Regions from separate parts of the uncultured Friedmanniella sp. genome, predicted to be linked through region 1. Evidence: riboswitches for the same ligand, from Rfam matches in the RefSeq annotation. Region 1 holds a riboswitch; the other holds the start of a gene.
The links. A riboswitch is a leader RNA that binds a small molecule or an ion and turns the genes downstream of it on or off. The one in region 1 is predicted to bind S-adenosylmethionine.
Positions count from the first base shown of each region.

Region 2: another riboswitch for S-adenosylmethionine. It lies ahead of ACFE7W_RS07375 (aminotransferase class V-fold PLP-dependent enzyme); the one in region 1 lies ahead of thrC (threonine synthase).

Region 1 covers NZ_CAXTHT010000020.1:16,468-23,709, reverse strand. The annotation lists gene manA (mannose-6-phosphate isomerase, class I) at 1-77, opposite strand, end outside; gene ACFE7W_RS20485 (Gfo/Idh/MocA family protein) at 93-1,130, opposite strand; gene ACFE7W_RS20480 (DUF3263 domain-containing protein) at 1,225-1,533, shown strand; gene ACFE7W_RS20475 (hypothetical protein) at 1,517-1,990, opposite strand; SAM riboswitch class I at 2,094-2,207, shown strand; gene thrC (threonine synthase) at 2,218-3,513, shown strand; gene ACFE7W_RS20465 (MoaD/ThiS family protein) at 3,510-3,785, shown strand; gene ACFE7W_RS20460 (helix-turn-helix transcriptional regulator) at 3,686-4,816, opposite strand; gene ACFE7W_RS20455 (TIGR03086 family metal-binding protein) at 4,836-5,414, shown strand; gene ACFE7W_RS20450 (GNAT family N-acetyltransferase) at 5,416-5,985, opposite strand; gene ACFE7W_RS20445 (VOC family protein) at 6,090-6,461, opposite strand; gene ACFE7W_RS20440 (RecQ family ATP-dependent DNA helicase) at 6,604-7,242, shown strand, end outside.
Region 2 covers NZ_CAXTHT010000002.1:645,539-652,780, reverse strand. The annotation lists gene ACFE7W_RS07400 (flavin reductase family protein) at 1-407, opposite strand, end outside; gene ACFE7W_RS07395 (NADPH-dependent FMN reductase) at 404-928, opposite strand; gene ACFE7W_RS07390 (NtaA/DmoA family FMN-dependent monooxygenase) at 925-2,337, opposite strand; gene ACFE7W_RS07385 (LLM class flavin-dependent oxidoreductase) at 2,334-3,548, opposite strand; gene ACFE7W_RS07380 (glutathione S-transferase C-terminal domain-containing protein) at 3,545-4,525, opposite strand; gene ACFE7W_RS07375 (aminotransferase class V-fold PLP-dependent enzyme) at 4,522-5,955, opposite strand; SAM riboswitch class IV at 5,987-6,100, opposite strand; gene ACFE7W_RS07370 (hypothetical protein) at 6,167-6,304, opposite strand; gene ACFE7W_RS07365 (FAD/NAD(P)-binding protein) at 6,408-7,242, opposite strand, start outside.

The sequences.
Region 1 (7,242 bases):
TCGGTCGGCTCGGTGCCGAGCAGCTCGGGCAGGAAGGTCGTCGAACCCCACGCGTAAGGCTGGATGGTGCCCCTCATCAGCGTGACCACGGCTCAGCCCGCGGTCTCGGCGGGGTTGAGAGAGCCGATGGGCTGGTCGACGGCCGCCTCCCAGCGCTCCAGGGTCCGCGCCACCTCCAGCGTGGACGACCAGGGCACCAGCGGCGACTCCACCTCACCGTTCCGCAGGCAACGCATCACCTCCTGGGCCTGGAAGGTGTAGCCGCCGCCTGGCCACTGCGTCACCAGCTCCTCCGGCTCGTCGACGCCGAGGCGGTAGACGCTCACGGACTCCGGCCGGATGAAGAAGGAGTCGACCATCACCCGACCCTGGGTGCAGTAGACGGCCAGCCGGGTCGGCAGCTGCGCGTTCAGCGTGCACAGGATCGCGGCCGTCGCCGGGCCGCGGCCGTCGGTCTCGGGGAAGCTGAGCAGGGCCGCCGCGTGGTTGTCCACGCCGGTCGAGGCGTGCGTCCCCCAGGCGAAGACGTCGGTCGGCTCGCCCAGGAACAGGTTGACGGCGTGCACCGGGTAGACGCCTGCGTCCAGGATCGCGCCGCCTGCCTGCTCCGGATCGAGCAGCCGGTGCGTCGTGGGGCCGTCGAAGGCGAAACCGAACTGCGCGTCCACGTGCCGGATCTCGCCCAGCTCGCCGGAGGCCACCAGCTCGGCCGCCCGCCGGATCAGCGGCTGGGTCCGCGTCCACATGGCCTCCATCAGCAGCAGGGCGCGGTCCTGCGCCAGCGCGATCAGCTCCTCGGTCTGCTCCGGGCTGACGGTCAGCGGCTTCTCGACCAGCACCGCCTTGCCGGCCTCCAGGCAGAGCTTGGCCGACGGGTAGTGGTCGTGGTGCGGGGAGGCGATGTAGACCACGTCCACGTCGGGATCGGCGGCCAGCTCCTCATACGAGCCGTAGCCGCGCTCGAAGCCGTACTGGTCGGCGAAGGCCCGGGCCTTGTCCGTTGACCGGGAGCCGACGGCCACCAGGGCCGCCTCCTCGGGCAGCAGGGCCAGGTCTTTCGCGAGCACCGAGGCGATGTGGCCGGTGCTGAGGATGCCCCAGCCGATGCGCGGATCGTCTGCGTTCGTCACGGCGCCCATGCTCGCCCATCGCCGCCCGGTCTGTGCAGGGAGGTTCGGTGGTGCCTTGAATGACACTGGTGTGATTTGCCCTTACGATGACGCCATGGTCAGTGTCTCGAACAGCCACCTCGAGAGCCCTCAGCCCGACGGCGAGCTGAGCGTCCGGGACGCGGAGATCCTCGCCTTCGAGCGTCAGTGGTGGAAGTTCGCCGGCGCCAAGGAGCAGGCGATCCGGGACCAGTTCCAGATGTCGGCCACCCGCTACTACCAGGTGCTGAACGCGCTGATCGACAGTCAGGCCGCCCTCGCCCAGGATCCGCTGCTGGTCAAGCGCCTCCGCCGGCTGCGCGCCACCCGGCAGCGCAACCGCTCGGCCAAGCGGCTGGGCATCGATCTCACGATCGACTCCTGAGCCGGCCGAGCCCGGCCCTCAGCGCTGGTCCGATCGGCCTGACCGGAGCCTCCTCGTAGCCGCCCAGGGCTAGCCCGGCCCGCCGCTCGAAGACATTGGCGGCGGCACGGTCGCCCGTCTGCAGCATCGACCAGCCCATGGCGACCGCGTAGGCGGGCAGGAAGGGCAGTCCGAGCAGGGAGAACCACTGCCAGCTGTGCCGCTCTTCATGCTCGAGCAGGCTGGGCCGCTCGACCCGCCAGTCCGACCACCGGCCGGCAGTGACGAGGACGTTGCCCACCGTGAAGGCGCTGGCCACCGGGAGACCGAGACGGTAGCCGTCCGCCAGCAAGAGCCCGCGGGGTCCGGGACGCACGCGAGCGCCGCCCGCCCGGGCCACGGCCAAGCCGAGCGGCGTGCTCAGGTTGACCCAGTTGCCGAGCCGACGGATCTGGTACCGACGGAGGTCGCGAGGCATGATCTGGTCACCGTAGCGCGCTCAGCGTCTCGCTGAGCGGACGAGATTCCCAGCATCCGGTACGCCGATGCGCCTCCGCGGGCGGGCCGACGCTACGCTAACTATGTCATCCAGAGGGGATGAGGGAACGGCCCTTTGACTCCCCGGCAACCGCCTGCAAGAGGCAGGAACGGTGCCAACTCCGCCTTGGTCGAACGCCGGCCAGGACAGATGAAGAAAGCCAGGCTATGACTGCGCTCGCCACCCCTGCCGCCACCTCGTTCGAGGCGCCCGTCGGCGTCCGGCCCGGTGCCTTCGGCAACGCCACCCACCTCGTCTGCCGCGCTTGCGGCGAGAAGTCCCCCCTGGGTCCGTTCTACGCGTGTCTGGAGTGTTTCGGCCCGCTCGAGGTGGGCTACGACTTCCCGGCCATCACCCGCGCGCAGATCGAGGCCGGGCCCAAGAGCATCTGGCGCTACGCCCCGCTGCTGCCGGTCCCCACCGACATCGCGAGCTTCCGCTCCACCGACCCCGGCTACACCCGGCTGCTGGACGCCGGCAACCTCGCCGCCGACCTCGGCCTGCGACAGCTGTGGGTGAAGGACGACTCGGGCAACCCGACCCACTCGTTCAAGGACCGCGTCGTCGCCGTCGCTCTCTCGGCCGCCCGCGAGCTCGGTCTGCAGGTGCTGGCCTGCCCGTCCACGGGCAACCTGGCCAACGCCGTCGCCGCTGCCGCCGCCCGGGCCGGCATCCGCTCGGTCGTGTTCGTGCCGGAGAACCTCGAGCAGCAGAAGATCATCGCCTCAGCGGTCTACGACACCACGCTCGTGGCCGTCCAGGGCACCTACGACGACGTGAACAAGCTGGCCAGCGAGATCGCCGCGGAGGAGGAGGGCTGGGCGTTCGTCAACGTGAACGTCCGCCCCTACTACTCCGAGGGCTCGAAGACGCTGGCCTTCGAGATCGCCGAGCAGCTCGGCTGGCGGCTGCCCGACCAGGTCGTGATCCCGGTCGCCTCCGGCTCCCAGCTGACCAAGATCGACAAGGGCTTCACCGAGTTGATCAAGCTCGGACTCGTGGCGGACAAGCCGTACAAGATCTTCGGGGCCCAGGCCACCGGCTGCTCGCCGATCGCCCAGGCGTACCGGAATGATCTTGACTTCGTCCCGCCTGTGAAGCCGGACACCATCGCCAAGTCGCTGGCCATCGGCAACCCGGCCGACGGCCCGTACGTGCTCGACGTGGTGCGCCGCACCGGCGGCCTGATCGCCGACGTCGACGACGACACCGTGGTCCGCAACATCCAGCGACTGGCCCGCACCGAGGGTGTCTTCGGGGAGACCGCGGGCGGGGTGACCCTGGGCGTGACCGAGAAGTTGATCATCGACGGTCATCTCGACCCCAGTGCCGAGACGGTGATCATCAACTCCGGCGACGGGCTCAAGACCCTCGACGCGGTCAGCGGCCACGTCGGCCCCAAGACCACCATCCCGCCTCGCTACGAGGCTTTCACCGACTTCTGGAAGGAGTACCGCGGATGAGCGCAAAGGTACGCATCCCCACGATCCTGCGCACCTACACCGCCGGGGCCGGTGAGGTGGTCGCCGATGGCGGCACGCTCGCGGAGCTGCTGGAGTCGCTGGAGGCCAACCACAAGGGCATCCGCGGCCGCATCCTGGACGACGCCGGCCAGCTGCGCCGCTTCGTCAACGTCTACGTGGGCGATGAGGACGTGCGGTTCGTCGGCGGCCTCGAGGCTCCGGTTCCTGAGGGCGCCAAGGTCTCGATCATCCCGGCGGTCGCGGGCGGCTGAGCGGCGGCGTAGCGCTCGGACAGCTCCCGGCCGAGCTCGCGCAACGAGTCGCGCAGCTCGGCCGGCTCCTGCACCTCGATGAAGGTACCGAAGCCCGCCAGCACCGCTGCTGTGCCGCGGATGGTGAAGATGCGGCCGCGGACCAGAGCCGTCCCGCCGTCGTGCGTGACGTCCACCAGACCGCTCAGCTGGCTGCTGAGCGAGGACAGCAGGATCTCCGTCCAGCGAGGCTCGGTCCGGATCGCCAGCGGCACGCTCGGCCGGTCGGAGTAGGCCACGCGTAGCGCTCGCCACAGGGACCGGAGGTCGAGGTCCGCCGGTCGTACCGCGGGGGTGCTGAGGGCCGCCACCTCGCTCATCCGCGACAACCGGTAGGTCCGAGGCCGGCCGCGGTGGGCGGCGACCAGGTACCACGTCGGCCCGGCCGCGACGAGCCCGTACGGGTCGACGGTCCGCACGCCCGGGGTGCTGGGCAGGCGGGGCTGGTAGCGGAACCGGAGCCGGAGGTCGTCGAACACTGCCCGCTGCACGAGGTCCAGGTGGCCCAGCTCCGGGCCCGGGGGGTCGAAGCCGGTGCTCTCGATCAGGATCCGCTCGGAGGTCCGCACCACCGCGGAGTCCAGGTCGGCCGGCAGGCTGGTGGCGAGCTTGCGCAGCGCCGACGCCAGCGGATCCGCCAGTCCCAGCCGTTCGAGCGCGGCATGGCCGCCTGCGAGGAAGAGGGCCTCGGCCTCGATCGGAGTCAGCGCAGCCGCGTCGGGGCTGTAGCCCGGCAGCAGGGCGAAGCCGCCGTTCCGGCCCCGCTCCGCGTAGACCGGGATGCCCGCCGCCGACAGTGCCTCGACGTCGCGCAGGACGGTGCGCTCGGTGACCTCGAGCCGCCGCGCCAGCTCGCGCGCACTCAACCGGCCGTGCTGCTTGAGCAGCGCGGTGAGCAGCAGCAGTCGGTCGGCGCGGATATGGTGAAGCCTGCCACGGATACCTGACAGATGGTGTCGTGTATGGCACGCGAGGCTAGGTCGTGACCACACCACGACCCAGGAGGCTCCCGTGAACCTGCCCGACCACCGCCCCGACCTGTTCCAGGCCCAGGACTGGATGCTCGCCCTGATAGGAGGGGTGCGGCCTGAGCACCTCGACCGGCCGACACCCTGCGGCGACTGGGACGTACGGGAGCTGGTGGCCCACCTCTTCATGGTCGCGGACCGGATCGCGGTGGTCGGTCAGGGCGGCAACGCGATGAGCGTCACCCGGGACGGGGTGCAGGTACCCGACGACCTGGCGGCCGGGTTCGAGCAGCGCATCCAGGTGGGCCGCCAGGCCTGGTCGGACGAGTCGAGCCTCAGCCGGTCCGTCGTCGTGCCCTGGGGCGAGGTGCCGGGCGCGATCGCCCTGACCGGCTACGTGCCCGAGCTGGTCGCCCACGGCTGGGACCTGGCCACCGCCACCGGCCAGCCGAGTGAGGCTGCCCCGGAGCTTGCCGCCGTCGCGTTGCGCGCGGCGCAGCGGGCGATCCCGGCCGAGCGGGACGGCTTCCCGTTCGGGCCGGTGGTCGAGTCCGGGCCGGACGACAGCCCGACCACCCGCTTCGTGCACTGGATGGGCCGGTTGACGCCGTCACCGCGGTAGCTCAGTCGCCCGCGAGTGGTCGAAGGAACTGGGTGCAGACGTAGACGCGAGCGAAGCGGGCGCGCAGCTCGGCCTCAGCGCTCAGCGGCGCGTGGCAGAAGGCGGTCACCGGTCCGGACAGCGGGGCGGGGACGCCGAAGCCCTCGGTCGGCTCGTCCCAGCCCTGGTAGACGTGCAGGTACTGGTGCCGCTGCTCGAACCTCTGGCTGCGGTACCAGGCCAGCGCGCCGGCGTCCTCGCGCGTCCAGGCGTCGATGCTCACGATGTCGGGACGCAGCTGCTGCAGGGCGGCGGCCAGCAGCCGCGAGGCGATCCCCCGTCGCTGGTGGTCGGGGTGGACGGCAATCGAGTTGATGGTCGCGGCGGATTCGTCGATCTCGACGTCGATGAGGCCGACGACCTGTTCGTCGAGCTCAGCGACCAGCTGGACCGACGGTCGGTCGAACACCGTCCTGGTGAGGTGGACGTCGTCGTAGTAGCAGGTGTCGACTAACGACAGCAGTCGGCAGCGTAGCCAGCCCTGCTCGTCGGTGGGGTCGTAGGGACGCACGGTGGGTCCAGAGGTGGGCATGACTCTCCTGGGAAACGCGAGGCTGCGCGCAAGGACGCGGGGAGCGCGGTCACAGCTGGGAGGTCGTCACCCGAGAAGCGTACGGCGAGGCGAGAGGAAACGGGTCAGGCGCCAGGACCAGGTGGCGGATCGACCGGGCGGCACAGGTCGAGCACCAGTCCGTGCGGGCCCTGGACGAGGGCCGAGCGCATCCCGAAGTCCATGTCAACCGGTCCGTACAGGAGGACCCCACCTGCGGCGGTCGCCCGGGCCGCGGCGGCGTCGACCTCCTCGACGACGTCGTGCAGGATCACCCCGCCCACCTGCGGCATGGGCACGGGTCCGGTCGCGCTGAGCATCACGGAGGCGTCGCCGGTGTCCAGCTCGGCGAAGCCATCGTCAACCTCACCCACGATGCGCCAGCCCATCACGGCCTGCAGGAAGGCCGCGGCTGCGGGCACGTCGTCGACGATCACGCTGAGAGAGTGGACGGCCATGGCGGCACCCTAGCCAGCCCGCTCCCGACCCGGGCGACGGCGCTCGTCGACGGGTTGTCCACAGAATTCCCGTGTCGCGCCGTCGTCCACAGGTAGCCACGAGGGTTCGTCGTCCGCCGTCGGGTGCGGGCAGGATGGGCCCATGACCTCGGCGACCCGCAGCAGCGCCCGCGACGTCCTCGCGGCCACCATCGCCACGATGGCCGGCCCGGACGCGAAGCCGCGCCGCGACCAGGTCACCGCCGTCGAGGAGCTGGTCGACCACCACCGCCACGTGCTGGTCGTGCAGGCGACGGGATGGGGCAAGTCGGCCGTCTACTGGGCGGCCACGGCGGCCCTGCGGCAGCAGGGCGCGGGGCCGACGCTGGTGGTCTCGCCGCTGCTCGCCCTGATGCGGGACCAGATCTCCGCCGCCGAGAAGGCGGGGCTGCGGGCGGCGACCATCAACTCGACCAATCTCGACCAGTGGGCGCAGGTGCTCACCGACATCCGCGAGGGCTCGCTGGACGTGCTGCTCATCTCACCCGAACGGCTGTCGAACCCGGCGTTCGCGGCGGGTCTGCCAGACCTGCTCGCCTCGGTCGGGCTGCTGGTGATCGACGAGGCGCACTGCGTCTCCGACTGGGGCTTCGACTTCCGACCCGACTACCAGCGGCTCACCAGGACGCTGCTCGCCCTGGCTCCCGGTACGCCGGTCCTCGCCACCACCGCGACGGCGAACGAGCGGGTCACCGCCGACGTCGCCGCCCAGCTGGGCGAGAACACCGTGACCCTGCGCGGT
Region 2 (7,242 bases), on a different contig from region 1:
CGCTGGACGACGTCCCCCCGGATCCACGCCGGCACCCCGTCGAGGACGGGTTCGCCGGTGGGCAGCCAGCGCCAGTCGACCCCGGCGAACCGGTCGACGTCCCGGGTGGCGAACCGGGCGGACAGGTCGACCTGGGCGGCTCCGAGAAAGCTGATCGTCAGGGTGTCGGCCCGGCTGAGGGCCGGCCAGGACGACGACGTCCCCGCCACCGAGAAGGTCAGCAGGGCCGGCTGCGCGGACACCGAGACCACCGACGTCGCGGTGAAACCCACCGGCCGGTCGCCGTCACGCAGGGCGACGACGGCCACGCCGGCGGGGTGGCGACGGAAGATCGACCGGAACGCCTCCGAGCTGATCGCCGCCGACCCCTGGCCCTCCTGAGCCTGGGCGCGGGGCTCGACGGTCATGCCCCTGCCCCCGCCCGCCGGACCCTCAGCAGGGCGGAGACGAGCGCGGCGGCCTCGTCCGCCCACGCGCCCACGAGACCGTCCAGGTCGGGCAGCTGCTTCTCGGTCACCGCGAACGGACGTGTCGGAGCGAGGGCGCCGAGCTCGACCAGCAGGGGCCGCAGCAGGTGCTCGGCCACGAACGAGTGGGCCGGGCTCGCCGAGACCACCACCGGCACAGCGAGCACGCCCTGCAGTCCCCCACTCGGGTAGCGGTCGAGGAAGGCTTTCAGCAGGCCCGTGTAGCTCGCCTTGTAGACCGGCGTCGCGACCACGGCCACCGACGAACCGGCCAGGGTCTCGGCGAACCGGTCGACCTCGGGCGCGCTCTCGGAGAACAGCTGCGGCGCGACCTCGGCGAGGTCCAGCGAGACCGGCGGGCCGGCGTCGGTCCGGGCGGCGATCGCCTCGGCCAGCGTCCGGGCCACCAGCAGGGTGCGCGAGCCGGCACGGGGGTTCCCGGACAGGGCGACGAGACTCACGAGGACGCTCCGACCTGGGCTGTACTGGCTGGGGCCGCACCGGCGGAGGAGCGAGGGAGGACGCGGGGGGCCGGGTCCAGCCCGAGGTGGTCCCGCAGGGTCTCGCCCTCGTACTCGGTGCGGAACGAGCCGCGTTCCTGCAGCAGCGGGACGACCTCGTCGGCGAAGCGGTCGAGCCCGCCCGGGGTGATGTGCGGGACCAGGATGAAGCCGTCGCAGACGTCGTCCTGCACGAACCGGTCAATCGTGTCCGCGATCGTCTGGGCCGAGCCCACGAACGTCTGCCGGTTCGTCGTCTCGACGATCAGCTCGCGCAGCGACAGGTGCTCGGTCGCCGCACGCTCGCGCCATTCCCGCGCGGTCGCGACGGGGTCGCGGTACATGCGGACGCTCGCCCGGCCCTTGCTGATGGTCTCCCCCACCACAGGGTCGAAGGCCGGTGGCGGACCGTCGGGGTCGATCTCGGACAGGTCGGTGTTCCACAGCTGTTCGGCGAGCTTGATCGCCGTCGCCGGGCTGACCTGCTGCAGCCGGACCTCGTGCGCGAGCTCGGCGGCCTCGGCGTCGGTGTCGGCGAGCGCGAACGTCGACGCGGGCAGCACCACCAGCTGGTCGGGCCGCCGGCCGTACGCGGCCAGCCGGCCCTTGACGTCGGCGTAGAAGGCGCGGCCCGCGTCGTAGGTGCCGTGGCGGGTGAAGATCGCGTCGGCGGTCGCGGCGGCGAACTCCCGGCCCTCCTCGGAATCCCCGGCCTGGAAGATCACCGGTCGGCCCTGCGGGCTGCGCGGGGTGGTGAAGGCGCCGGAGATGTCGAAGTGCTGGTCGCGGTGGGTGAAGGTCCCGACCTCGGGGTTGCGCAGGAACCTCCCCGTCGTCTGGTCGCTCACGACCTCGTCGCCTCGCCAGGAGTCGAAGAGCGTGAACGCGGCGTCGAGGAAGTGCTGGGCGCGGGAGTACCGCTCGTCAGAAGCCAGGAAGCCGCCGCGCCGGAAGTTCTCCCCGGTGAAGGCGTCCCAGGAGGTGACGACGTTCCAGGCGGCGCGGCCGGCGGAGAGGTGGTCCAGCGTCGCGAACTGGCGCGCCACGTCGAAGGGCTCGTTGAACGTCGAGTTGATCGTCCCGGCCAGCCCGAGGTGCTCGGTGACGGCAGCGAGCGCGGCCAGGACCGTGAAGGTGTCGGGCCGACCCACGACGTCGAGGTCGTAGATCTCGCCGCCCTGCTCGCGCAGCCGCAGCCCTTCGGCCAGGAAGAAGAAGTCGAACTTCGCCCGCTCCGCGGTCTGAGCGAGGTGCACGAACGAGCTGAACTCGATGTGGCTCCCGGCGGCGGGGTCGCTCCACACGGTGGTGTTGTTCACCCCCGGGAAGTGGGCGGCGAGGTGGATCTGCTTGCGGGGCGTGCTGGTCATACCGATCCTCGGTTCGTGGCGTAGCGGTTGGCCGGACGCTCGAGGCCGAGCCGGTCGCGGAGGGTGCCCGGCTCGTAGGCCGTACGGAAGGCCTGCCGGCGCTGCAGCTCGGGCACGAGGCCGTCGACGATCGCGTCGAGGTCCTGCGGCAGGGCGGCCGGCCTGAGCCGGAAGCCGGTCAGCCCGGCCTCGGCCCGGGCGAGCAGCAGGTCGGCGAGGCCCTGGGGCGTGCCGACGAAGATCTCGGCGTCGCTGGTGAACCTGCGGCCCGACCAGTCCTCGAGCTGGGCCCACCGCGCGTCGGCCCGCGCCTGGTCGGCGTCGAGCAGCACGACGAGCTCGCCGAAGACGTGGTCGGCACCCGTGCGACCGGCCTCCCGGCGGGACGCGACGATCTCCTCGACCTGCGCCGCGGCAGCGGCGTTGTCGTGCGGGGTGATGAGGACGACGTCGGCGGCACGCGCGGCGAAGGTCCGCGGTATCTCCGCGTGCGCCAGCGCCACCACGACCGGTTGCCCCTGCGGTGGACGCGGGGTGATCGAGGGCCCCCGCACCGAGAAGGAGCGCCCCACGAAGTCGATGTGGTGCAGCTTGTCGCGGTCGACGAAACGGCCTGTCGCGACGTCGCGGATCTCGGCGTCGTCCTCCCAGCTGTCCCAGAGCCGCCGGACGACCTCCACGGCGTCCCCGGCGTCGGCGAAGAGGTTGCGAACCAGACCCCGGGCCGCCTCGTCGTCGGCCCCCTCGGCGGCGGCAAACGGGTCGCCCCACGGTTCCCGTCGCCCGAAGTGGGCGACCTCCTCGGGCCGCGCCGACACCTGCGGCCGCCAGCCGGCGCGGCCCTGGGAGACGTAGTCGAGGGTGGCGATGGCCTTGGAGAGATGGAACGGCTCGGTGTGGGTCACCGTGCCGGTCGGCACCAGCCCGATGTGCTCGGTGAGCGGCGCCACCCGGGCGGCGACGAGGACCGCGTCCAGCCGGCCCCGGACCTCGTCGGTGCGGTGGTCGGGCCCGACGAACGAGGTGCTCTGCAGGGCCAGCCCGTCCTCGATGGTCACGAGATCGAGCAGCCCCTCCTCCGCGCGCCGGGTGAGGTCGCCCCAGTAGCCGGCGGTGAGCAGGTCACGCGGCCGGGCCGTCGGCAGCCGCCAGGCCGCAGGATGCCAGCCGGCACCGTCCAGAGCGACGGCGAGGTGCAGCGGGCGGGTCATCGGGGACCTCCGGTGGGGTCGGCGGGACGGTGGGGCAGGAAGGACGGCACCGCGTCCGGCGCGCTGAAGCTGGACCATCGGGTGCTGGCCCGGAAGGCGGGCAGCTCCGCGAGGTAGGCCGCGTAGCGGGCCAGGTGCGGGTAGCTGCTCAGCGGCGGACCGAGCCGCCCGTCGGCGTTCGCTTGCACGTCGTAGCGGGCGAGCGTCACCCACAGCCGGATGTCGGCCTCGGTGAGCCCACGCCCGACCAGGAAACCGCCGTCGACGAGCCGGGCGTCCAGCCGCCGGAACGCGCCGAGCAGCTCCGAGCGTGCCTGCTCGGCCGCCGGCCCCTTCCCCGACGCCCGACCCACCCCCTGGTTGACCGCTGGCCCGACCCACCGGTCGAGCTCCTCGATCTCCGCACGGTGGCCCGCGGGATAGGTGTCGACGCCCGGGTAGCGGAAACCCGGGAACTGCGTGGCGATGTCCAGCCCGAGCGTCCGGTAGTCGTTGCTGACCACCCGTCCGGTCTCGGTGTCCCACAGGGTCGGCACGCTGACGTGGCCGTCGAAGCCCCGCTCGGTGGCCTCGTAGGCGTCGCGCAAGAGGGTGAAGCCGTTCACGGGGTCGGGTCCGTGGGTCTGCCGGAAGGCCCAGCCGCGGCCGTCGCGGGCGTCGTCGACGTAGGACACCGAGATGACACCGCCATCCTCAGAGGAGGGACGACCCGCCTGACCCCCCGCTGGTCTCGTCGTGAGTCCGTTCACCTCGAGCTCGAGCACCACCCGCTGCGACCAGGGGCAGAACCAGCCCGCGTACAGGTGGTAGCGACCGGGCACGGCCGGGAAGCCGCTGGAGCCGTCCCGGGTGATCCGGTGGGTGAAGCGGTAGAGCGGCCGGGGGTCCTCAGGGCGCTGCGGCACCCGGTAGGTCCCGTGCCGCGCCACGTCGACGGGACTGGCGAAGCCCGCCCGGGCGGTGGTGGTCTCGGTCATCGGTCGGCTCCTGCCGCTGGGGTGTTCGAAGGTGCGCACGGGGTGCTGGCCGTGCCGAGGGCCTGCAGACCGGTCACGGCCGCCCAGGCAGGAAGCTCGCGGTCGTCAGGCAAGGGGCGGCAGCCGTCCGCGGTGTAGGTCCACCGGGGACCCTCGGCGACCAGCAGGTCCAGGGCTCCGAGAAGTCGGTCGACGTCGGCCGAGGAGTTGGCGACCCCGAGGCTGGCGCGCACCGCGCCGTCGTCGACCCCGAGCCGGGCCAGCAGCGGGTGCGCGCAGAACCGGCCGTCCCGGACGCCGATGCCGTGCTCGGCGGAGAGGTAGGAGGCAACCAGCGCCGAGCGGAAGCCGGGCACGGTGAAGCTGACGACGCCGACCACGTCGGCAGCGTCGGGCCAGATCCGGAGCGGCTCGATCCCCCGCAGCCGTAGCCCGTCGACGAGGCGTCGGTGCAGGCTGGCCTCGTGGGCGCGGATCCGGCCCGGGCCGGTCGCCTCGAGGGTGCGCAGCGCCTCGGCGAGCGCGAGGGCGCCGAGCACGGCCGGGGTGCCGCCCTCGTGCCGCTCCGGGCTGCTCGCCCACTCCGTGCCGGTCGTCGTGACCTGACGCACGGCACCGCCGCCGGCCAGGTGCGGCTCGGCCTCGTCCAGCCAGTCGCGGCGCCCGACGAGCGCGCCGGCGCCGAACGGGGCGTACAGCTTGTGACCGGAGAAGGCCACGTAGTCCGCGCCCAGCCCGGCGAGGTCGAAGCCCCGGTGCGGGAGGAGCTGGGCTGCGTCCACGGCGATCCGGGCGCCGTGGGCGTGAGCCAGACGGACCAGGCGAGGCAGGTCGGGAACCTCCCCGGTGACGTTCGACGCGCCGGTGACCGCGAGCAGCGCCGCCGGGCGGCGCGCCAGCTCGGCCGCCAGCGCCGCCTCCGTCTCCCCCAGGGTCGAGCCGCTGGGCACGACCCGGACGCCGTGCCCAGGAGACGGCGAGCGCCAGGGCAGCAGGTTCGCGTGGTGCTCCACGTCGAGGACGACCACCTCGCCCGGGACCGCGGCGCTGAGGAGGTTGAGGGCGTCGGTCGTGTTGCGGGTGAACACGACGACATCGTCGGCGCGGGCCCCGACCGCGCGGCCGACGGTCACGCGGGCCTGCTCGTAGAGTCCGGTGCACAGCTGCGAGAGGTACCCGGCGCCGCGGTGGACGCTGGCGTAGAACGGCAGCACGTCGCTCACGTGGTTCGCGACCCGGGTCAGGGCGGGGGCGCTGGCGGCGGTGTCCAGGTGGACGAAACGCGCACGCCGGCCCCCGACCAGCGGCACGGACTCCGAGGCGCCGACGGTCGGCAGCAAGGCGGGCACCTCGGCGGCGACCGCAGGCCCGGTCGGGGTCGGGCTCGCGACGCTGGGGGTCGGGGTGGACGGGGGGGCGAGAACGGTCACGGATGACCTTCCGGATCAGGACCCCAGGACGGGGCCGCGCTTGCCGCTGCCCGGTCGGCAGCGGCCATGTCGTCACCCGGGGCACCCCACCGCGGAGGAGGGTTGCCGGTCAGCAAGCCGGGGCTTGACGCTGACGCTCGTGACAGGGACACGATAACTCGATATTTCCTAGCAACAAGCATTGGTACAGGGTGTGGACGGGAGCCGGCGGCTACTTGAGCAGCACGGACAGCAGGGCGGCGAGCTCGGTCAGGGAGGGCCCGCTGTCGTCTGTGACCCTCGCCAGGTCGTCCTCACCCGTCACGTCGCTGACCGAGCCCCGCCCGTCGGAACACGGGAGACCCGCCATCGCCGAGAGGTCGACGAGCGGTGCCAGGCCACGAGCCGGGCGCCCCCCGGCCGTTGTCCGCGCCACGGGTGCCGCCGGGCGTCCTGGCGACCGCGGGCTCACGTCAGCCCCTCGTTCCCGCGCCGACCGGCTCATCGTCGGCGGGTACGCCAACGGCCTCCTCGGCCGGGTGGTGTCGCAGCGCGAGCAGGGCACGGGCGACTTGGTCGTTGAGCCGGTGCACCGGCGCGTTCGTGCACGGACGCGCGAACGCCGCCGCCTTCACCGCGGTGTGCATGCCCAGGGCCAGCCGCCGCGGCGCGACCGACCCGTCGGCGCGGACCAGGTGATGAGTGGCGTCGGTCCGCAGCTGGCCGGTGTCGAGCGGCCGTCCAGCCGGGTCCCGCAGCACGTGGGAGGACACCTCGCCGCGCGCGAGCAGCGCGGCCAGCAGTGGGTCCTCGGCGCGGCCCAGGTCGAACGCCGGCAACGTGGCGTCCACGAGTGCGTGCGCCTCGACCTCGTAGGCCACGGCGGAGGACCGGGCGACGAAGACTCCGCGCTCGACGTCGGCCGCCACCTCCAGACCCGGGCCGAGGAAGGAGACGACTCCGGCCTCCTCGAGCGCGAGGAGCTGCTCCAGTCGGTCGGGCGGCGGCCCGCTGGCCCAGAAGCTGAAGAAGCCCAGGAACCAGCCGTAGAAGTCCGCCACCAGCGAGCGCGGGTCCAGCTGCGGGGAGCCGAGCACCGGCCCGAGGACCGGCAGCACCGCGAGCAGCGCGAAGAAGGCGCCGAGGTCGGCGCTGTGCCGCTGGTCCGCGCGACGGGCGAGGTCGGCGCGGACGTAGCGGCGGACGACCGTACTGAGCTCGTCGGCGTCGGCGACACGCAGCTGACGCAGCGGGCGGTCGACGGCCGCCGGATCGAAGCGGTCGGCGTGGTCCGGTACCGCGTCAGCG